One region of the Bradyrhizobium sp. CCBAU 45394 genome, then DNA from elsewhere that is predicted to be linked to it. Evidence: riboswitches for the same ligand, from Rfam matches in the RefSeq annotation. Region 1 holds a riboswitch; the other holds the start of a gene.
What was found. Region 1 has a riboswitch for ZMP and ZTP ahead of purH (bifunctional phosphoribosylaminoimidazolecarboxamide formyltransferase/IMP cyclohydrolase). Riboswitches for the same ligand answer to the same signal wherever they lie in the genome.

Region 1 (4,328 bases):
AACCGCTTCGCGCGGAACATGCTCGCGCGCGCGAGCGGCGGCTCCGTTGCGCTGTCACGGGTCTGGCCCGGCCGCACCGACCGCCTGATCATCGCGCCGCATGATCTGCGCACCGCGGACGCGACCCGCGCCGCCGAGATCTATGCCGGCCGCTTCGTCTTCGCCGGCAAGATCGTCAATTGCCACGGCCGCTCGATCTTCGATCTCGAGCCTCCGTCGGAGGATTGGGAGGTTGCGCTGCTCGGCTTCGGCTGGCTGCGCCATCTGCGCGCCGCCGACACCGCACTGACGCGCGCCAATGCGCGCGCACTGGTCGAGGACTGGATCGCCAACCCCGCCAACAAGCGCCGCCCCGTCGCGCGGCGCGCCGACGTGCTCGCGCGGCGCGTGATCTCGCTGCTGTCGCAGGCGCCCCTGGTGCTCAACGACACCGACAACAAATTCTACCGCCGCTATCTGCGCGCGCTGGCCCGCGAGATCCGCTTCCTGCGCTACACCATGGTCAACATCCCGGACGGGGTGCCGAAGCTCCAGGTGCTGATCGCGCTGTGCTACACGACACTCTGCCTCGCCAACCAGGCGCGCCATATCCGCAGCGCCTCGAAAAAACTTTCGGACGAGTTGCAGCGGCAGATCCTGCCCGACGGCGGACACATCTCCCGCAATCCGGGCGCGCTGATCGAGCTCCTGATCGACCTCTTGCCGCTGCGGCAGACCTTTGCCGCGCGCAACATCGCGCCGCCGCCGGCGCTGCTTAACGCGATCGACCGCATGATGCCGATGCTGCGCTTCTTCCGGCACGGCGACGGCAATTTCGCGCTGTTCAACGGCATGAGCGCAACGCCCTCGGACCTGCTCGCCACGCTGCTCGCCTATGACGACACCCACGGCGCGCCGATGGCGAACATGCCGCATACCGGCTTCCAGCGCCTCGATGCCGGCCAGACCACACTGATCATCGACACCGGCCCGCCGCCGCCGGCCGGCGTCAGCCACGACGCCCATGCCGGCTGCCTGTCGTTCGAATTGTCCTCCGGCATCAGCCGCATCGTCACCAATTGCGGGATGCCGACCACGGGCCGCGACAATTGGCGGCCGTTCGCGCGCAGCACGGCGGCGCATTCGACGCTGACCTATCACGACACCTCTTCATGCCAGTTCGTGGAGATGTCGGCGATGAAGCGGCTGTTGCATGGCTCGCCTGTCACCAGCGGCCCGATCGAGGTCGAGAGCTATCGCGAGGTCGTTCAGAACGGCACGCTGCTCACGACGTCGCATGACGGCTATCTCGCCAAATTCGGCGCGATCCATCGCCGCGTCCTGATGATCGCCAATGACGGCGCGCGCATCGACGGCGAGGACACGCTGTCGCCGCCGCAAGGCGGACGTTTCAAGGGCGCGGATGCCGATTTCGCGGTCCGCTTCCATCTGCATCCGGCGGTGAAGGCGAGCCGGCTGTCGGATGCCCGCGGCGTCATGCTGGTGCTGCCGAACCGCGACGTCTGGACCTTCGAGGCGCTCGACGACAAGGTCGATCTCGAGGACAGCGTGTTCCTGGCCGGCAATGACGGCCCGCGCCGCACCGCGCAGATCGTGGTCCGGCAGGATGCCCGCCAGGCGCCCTCGCTCCGCTGGAGCTTTGTCCGCTCCACCGCTTCGCCCGCTGTCACCAATGCCCGCCGCAACGCCCGCCGCGAGCCGGAACTTCCGCTGTAAATGCGCACGATTCGGCCCCATCTCATCGTTGTGAAAACGGCCGAAAGCTGCTATCGAGCGCTCGCTCGCGCGACTGGCGACCTTGGATGGAGCACCATCGGGAAGCGCGGGACTTAAGACGCCGCGCGCCTGGGCATAGACACTCCTTAAGACAGAGGATCTTGCTCATGACTGACCATCCCCGCCGCGTCACCCGTGCCCTGCTTTCCGTCTCCGACAAGACCGGCCTGATCGAATTCGCCAAGGCGCTTGCCGCCCATGACGTCGAACTGGTTTCGACCGGCGGCACCGCCAAGGCGATCGCCGCGGCCGGCCTCAAGGTGAAGGACGTTTCCGAGCTGACCGGCTTCCCCGAGATGATGGACGGCCGCGTCAAGACGCTGCATCCGAAGGTGCATGGCGGCCTGCTCGCGATCCGCGACAACAAGGACCATGCGGATGCGATGAAGGCGCACGGCATCGCGCCGATCGATCTGCTCGTCGTCAATCTCTATCCGTTCGAGGCGACCGTCGACAAAGGCGCCGGCTTCGAGGATTGCATCGAAAACATCGACATCGGCGGCCCCGCGATGATCCGCGCCGCGGCCAAGAACCATGACGACGTCGCCGTGGTGGTCGAGGCCGAGGACTACAAGGCGGTGCTCGACGAGCTCGCCGCCAACAAGGGCGCAACCACGCTGAAGCTGCGCCGGCGGCTTGCCGCGAAGGCCTATGCGCGGACCGCGGCCTACGACGCCGCGATCTCGAACTGGTTCAACCGGCAGCTCGAGATCGACGCACCTGATTTCCGCGCCTTCGGCGGCAAATTGATCCAGTCGCTGCGCTACGGCGAGAACCCGCACCAGACCGCGGCATTCTATGCGACTCCCGACAAGCGCCCGGGCGTCTCGACCGCACGGCAGCTGCAGGGCAAGGAGCTCTCCTACAACAACATCAACGACACCGATGCGGCCTATGAGTGCATCGGCGAGTTCGACGCCAAGCGCACCGCGGCCTGCGTCATCGTCAAGCACGCCAATCCCTGCGGCGTCGCTGAGGGCTCCGACCTCGTCAGCGCCTATCGCAAGGCGCTCGCCTGCGATTCGACCTCGGCGTTCGGCGGCATCATCGCGATGAACCGCGCGCTCGACGCCGACACCGCGCGCGAGATCACGAAGATCTTCACCGAGGTGATCATCGCGCCCGACGCGAGCGAGGAAGCGATCTCGATCATCGGCGCGCGCAAGAACCTCCGCCTGTTGCTCGCGGGCAGCCTGCCCGATCCGCGCGCGCCGGGCCTCACCGCCAAGACGGTGGCCGGCGGCCTGCTCGTGCAGAGCCGCGACAACGCCGTGGTCGACGACATGACGTTCAAGGTGGTGACCAAGCGTGCGCCCACGGACGCCGAGATGCGCGACCTCAAGTTCGCGTTCCGGGTGGCCAAGCACGTCAAGTCAAACACCATCATCTACGCCAAGGATCTCGCTACCGTCGGCATCGGCGCGGGCCAGATGAGCCGGGTCGATTCAGCCCGCATCGCGGCGCGCAAGGCGCAGGATGCGGCGGCTGAGCTGAAGCTCGCCGAGCCGCTCACCAAGGGCTCGGTGGTGGCCTCGGATGCGTTCTTCCCGTTCGCCGACGGCATGCTCGCCTGCATCGAGGCCGGCGCTACCGCCGTTGTGCAGCCCGGCGGCTCCATGCGCGACGACGAGGTGATCAAGGCCGCCGACGAGCACGGCATCGCCATGGTGTTCACGGGAACGCGGCATTTCAGGCACTGATTTCGCCGTCATTCCGGGGCGCGCGCAGCGCGAACTCTGGTGCGCAATTGCGCACCTGAGAATCTCGCGCGACAACTTCTGGATTCCGGGTTCATCGCTCCGCGATGCCCCGGAATGACGGCGGGAAGCTACTCCCGCACCCGCATCAACAGCCCCAGTCCCGCGACGAAGAACACCACCAGCACGGCCATGCCGGCCTTCTGGCTGGCCGTCACCGCCGTGATCATGCCGATCAGCAGTGGGCCGATGAAGGACGTCACTTTCCCGGTCAGCGCGAACAGGCCGAAATACTGCGCGATGCGATCCTTTGGCGCGAGGCGGATCAGCAACGTGCGCGAGGCAGCCTGAAGCGGACCGCCGGCGGCGCCGATCAGGCAGCCCAGCACGAGATAGGCGCGTTCGGCCGCGCTCGAGAACAGGGGCGCGCCCGGCTGGGGGGCCGCGACCTTGACGAACAGCACGCTGTCCTTGTCGACCAGAAGGATCGCCGCCACCGACAGCAGCAGAATCAGCATGCTGCCGGCGATGACGCGCTTCGGCCCGAGATGATCGTCCAGCTTGCCGCCGAGCCAGGCGCCGAACGCGCCGGCGATGGCGAGCATGATTCCGAAGGTGCCGATCTGGATCGTGTGCCAGCCGAAGGTGCCGGCGGCGTAGATGCCGCCGAATGCGAACAGCGACACAAGGCCGTCGGTGTAGATCATGTTGGCGAGCAGGAACGCCGCGAGCGATTTCTGCTGCGGCAAACTCCTGATCGATTGCTTCAGCTCCGACAGGCCTTTGCGTAGCGCCTCGCGCACCGGCCGCTTCGCCGGATAGTCCGGCGTGAACAGGAACATCGGGGTCACGAAG
Region 2 (4,328 bases), on a different contig from region 1:
TGAGCGTCACGGCAATCCCGGCCACGACGTTCATGTGAGGTCCGCCCTGCAAACCGGGAAATACGGAAGCATCGATCCGACCGGCATTTTCTTTCCGGCATAGGATGATCCCGCCACGGGGGCCGCGCAGCGTCTTGTGGGATGTCGTCGTCATGACGTCGAAGCCGGCATCAAGCGGATTGCGCATGACATTCGCGGCAACCAATCCGCCATAGTGGCTCACGTCAGCCATCGTGAGCGCGCCAACTTCGTCGGCAATACTCTTGAATGCCGCATAGTCCAGGTCGCGCGGATAGGAGCTGTAACCGCACAACACCATCTTCGGACGCGCTTCACGCGCAATCGCGCGCAATTCGTCGAAATCTATCGCGCCGCCGTTTGACGGGGCCGTCTTGTAGCGAATGAAGTTGAACAAACGCCCCATGTGGGACACCGGCGCGCCGTGGGTGAGATGACCGCCATGGGACAGGTCCATGGCGAGAATGGTGTCGCCGGGCTCCAACAGGCCGAGATAGACGGCCTGATTCATCGGTGATCCGGAAAGAGGCTGAACGTTGGCGTGCTCGGCACGAAAAAGCGAGCAAGCCCGCTCGCGTGCGAGGCGCTCGATTTCGTCCGTATACTGCTGGCCGCCGTAGTATCTGCGTCCCGGATATCCCTCGGAATATTTATTGGTGAAGACCGATCCGAGCAGCTCAAGCACCTCCGGGTAGGTGTAATTCTCGGACGGAATCAGCTCGACGCCGTCCTGTTGGCGGTGCTCTTCCCCCGCAAGGGCGGCGGCGATCTCTTGATCGTTGATGGACAGTTCGTTGCGAAATGACGGCATGCTCGGGCTCCTCAACACGCTGTTTTTCCAGCAGATTGGTTGCCCAGGCGATCGGCGTCGGAACCCTTCGCGCTTCACCGTGGTCGATTCCACGTTAGCTCGCCAGTCGCGCGATAGGACGAATGAGCACGGAGACTCTTCGTAAAGCACAGCTTAGCCGACCTGCGGACCTGCAGCAACTACCGGTTCCGCAGGCCGTGCCAGCTGAGACAACACTCGGAGCCGCATGAGCGAAGCAACATGCGGGGTCACCTTCCCGGATATCGCTGCGCTCATCCGGGCTTCGAGGTCGAGCGTGGAAAAAAGTGAGGTGGCTACTTCAACTTCAGCCGATACGTCTCGTGGCAGTCGGTGCAACGATCGTTGATCGCGGTATAGGCGGCCTTGAGGCTCGCGACGTCGGTGATCTTGCCCTTGACCTGCGCGATCGCCTTCTGCACCGGCGGGATCTTGGAGTCGAAATCGGCCTTGTTCTTCCAGACCTTCGGCGAGGCCCCATAGGTCGCGTTCACCACGTCCTGCTTGGGATTGACCTCGAAGGTCTTGGCGATCTTGGCGACGTCGGTCTCGAGATTGGCGATCGCCTCGTCGGCGGCCTTCTGGTCGTAGGGGATATCGCCCTTGGTCATCTTCAGGATGACCGTATAGAGGCTCTTGGCCTGCGAGCGCATCAGATTATCCTGTTGAACCGCGACCTCCTGCTGCGCCATCACGGCGCCCGCGCCCAATAGCAGGGTCGTCACGACAATCATCGTCCGTTTCATTGGTTAGTTTCTCCGACTCGCAAATGCCTTGGGATTGGACCATCCCCCCGCTTCACGGGAGTCGCGGTCCATTCATGGATAGAACCCCGCGCGGGGCGTTTATTCCCGCGCGGCAGGATTGTGGCTTACAGGCTGTGACGGCGACGGTGCTCGCTGATGGCGATCCACACCCGTTCCGGGGTCGCCGGCATGTCGATGTGGTCGATCTTGTACTCGCGCCAGAGCCCGTCGACGATGGCGTTGACGACGGCCGGACAGGAGCCGATCGCGCCGGCCTCGCCCGCCCCCTTCACGCCCATGGGATTGGTCTTGCATGGAACGTTGGCGGTCTCGAACACGAAGTCCGGACCATCAGCCGCCCGCGGCAGCGCGTAGTCCATGAAGGTCGCGGTGATCAGCTGGCCGTCACCGGCCCCGTAGACCACCTGCTCCATCAAGGCCTGGCCGATGCCCTGCATGGCGCCGCCATGCACCTGCCCGGCGAGCAGCAGCGGGTTGAGCGTCTTGCCGAAATCGTCGACGATCACGTAGTTGACGATCTTGATGATGCCGGTCGCCGGATCGATCTCGACCTCCGCGACATGGGTGCCGTTGGGATAGGTGCCGTCGGCGCTGGCGAAGGTGGCGCTGCCGTTCAGCTTCGACGGATCGGCGCCCGGCCGCTTGGCGAGATCGGCGAACGAAATCGAACGATCGGTGCCGGCGATGCGCAACACGCCCTCCGATATCTCGAGATCGCCGGCGCTGGCTTCCAGCGCCTGCGCCGCGATCTCCTTCAGCTTTTGCCCGAGCTCGCGCGTGGCGCGCTCGACGCTGACGCCGCCTGACGGGATCGAAGCCGAGCCGCCGGTGCCGAGACCGGTCGCGATCTCGTCGGTATCGCCCTGACGGACGTGGACGCGCTCCGGCGCCACGCCGAACTGCTCGGCGACGATCTGCGCATAGGCGGTCTGGTGCCCCTGTCCGCTCGACTGCGTGCCGATCAGGACAGTGACGTCGCCATTGGGATCGAGGCGGACATTGGCCGTCTCCTCACCCATCACGCCGCAAATCTCGACATAGCTCGCAAGGCCGATGCCGCGAATGAGCCCCTGCTTCTTGGCCGCCTTGGCGCGCTTGGGAAACTCCTTCCACTCGGCGATCTCCATGGCGCGCTTCAGATGCGCGGCGAAGTCGCCGGAATCATAGACCTTGCCCGTGGCCGTCTTGTACGGCAGCGCCTTTGGCTGGATGAAGTTCTTGCGGCGGATGGCGTCCGGCGTCATGTCGAGCTTTCGCGCGCACGCGTCCACGAGGCGCTCGATGACATAGGCCGCCTCGGGCCGGCCCGCGCCGCGATAGGCATCGACCGGCACGCTGTGGGTGAAGATGGTGCGCACCCGGCAGTGGAAGGCCTGGATGTCGTAGAGGCCCGGCAGCATGCCAGCGCCGCCATGCGGGATATAGGGCCCGAAGGTCGACAGATACGCGCCCATGTCGCCCATCAGGTCGCAATCCATCGCGAGGAACTTGCCGTCTTCAGTCAGCGCCATCTTCGCGGTCGTGACGTTGTCGCGGCCCTGCGCGTCGCCCATGAAATGCTCGGAGCGGTCGGCCGCCCATTTCACCGCCTTCTTCAGCTTGCGCGCCGCGACCGCCATCAGGGCGTATTCGCGGTACGGAAACAGTTTTGTGCCGAAGCCGCCGCCGACGTCGGGGCAGATCACCCGCATCTTCTCGGTCGGGATGTTCAGCACGTTCTGGCAGAGAATGTCGCGCAGGCGATGGCTGCCCTGGCTGCCGACCGTCAGCGTCAGATGGTCGCGCTTGGCGTCGTATTCGCAGACCGCCGCGCGCGTCTCCATGAAGCTTGCGACCACGCGCGGATTGACGATGGCGATCTCGGCGACCGCATGCGCCTTGGCAAAGGCAGCTTCGGTCGCGGCTTTGTCACCAATCGAAACATCGAACAGCACGTTGCCGGCCTTGTCCGGCCAGACCTGCGGCGCGCCCTTCTTCACGGCATTGACGACGCCGGTCACCGCCGGCAGCGGGCTCCATTTGACCTCGATCGCCTCGATCGCGTCGCGGGCCTGGTCGATGGTCTCGGCGACCACGAAGGCGATGGAATCGCCGACATGGCGCACTTCATCCTTCGCGAGGATCGGGTATGGCGGGCCGGTGAAGGGATCGGTCTCGAGATTGAACAGGCAGGGCAGATTGCCGAGATCCCCAACGTCGGCGGCGGTCAGGATCAGCGCGACGCCGGGCAGCGTACGGGCGCGGCTCGCATCGATGGTGTATTTAGCATGCGCGTGCGGCGAGCGCAGCATCAAGCAGCGGAGCGCAGCCTGCGGCGCGTAATCGTCGGTATAGCGGCCCTTGCCGCGGATGAGCGCGTCATCCTCCTTGCGCAGCACACTTTGGCCAACGCCGAACTTGATGGGAGCAGCCATTTTTTATCCCGTTCTCATGGTTGTTTTGCCGGCATATTGCCGTGGAAAAAGTGGCAAGGCAAATGGCTTTAGGCGTGAACGTTGATCGCAGGCCGGGAAAAGCACCGTTCATCCGTAAGCGGAATTTGCTTGGAAAGGCTGAAGTCCGCTCATTTCCCGTGGGTCCGAGGATTCGGCGCTCCGTCGCTGCGCCCGGTTTCCGACCAGACCAGGCCATGCCAAATCGAATTCAGCGGATGAATTTCTTCATCATAAGGTACTGGTCGTACGTGATATCCCCGATGCGGATGGCACCAGGAT

Region 2: it holds a riboswitch for ZMP and ZTP, as region 1 does, so the genes downstream of both, glyA (serine hydroxymethyltransferase) here and purH (bifunctional phosphoribosylaminoimidazolecarboxamide formyltransferase/IMP cyclohydrolase) in region 1, are expected to answer to the same signal.

What each region holds. Positions count from the first base shown of each region.
Region 1 is NZ_LBIX01000171.1:284,768-289,095, reverse strand. Features, by position in the region: gene WN73_RS29325 (heparinase II/III family protein) at 1-1,716, shown strand, start outside; ZMP/ZTP riboswitch at 1,776-1,858, shown strand; gene purH (bifunctional phosphoribosylaminoimidazolecarboxamide formyltransferase/IMP cyclohydrolase) at 1,884-3,476, shown strand; gene WN73_RS29315 (MFS transporter) at 3,605-4,328, opposite strand, start outside.
Region 2 is NZ_LBIX01000155.1:63,873-68,200, forward strand. Features, by position in the region: partial or broken gene glyA (serine hydroxymethyltransferase) at 1-829, opposite strand, end outside; ZMP/ZTP riboswitch at 864-949, opposite strand; gene WN73_RS17235 (cytochrome c) at 1,144-1,593, opposite strand; gene WN73_RS17240 (xanthine dehydrogenase family protein molybdopterin-binding subunit) at 1,719-4,028, opposite strand; gene WN73_RS17245 (GNAT family N-acetyltransferase) at 4,258-4,328, opposite strand, start outside.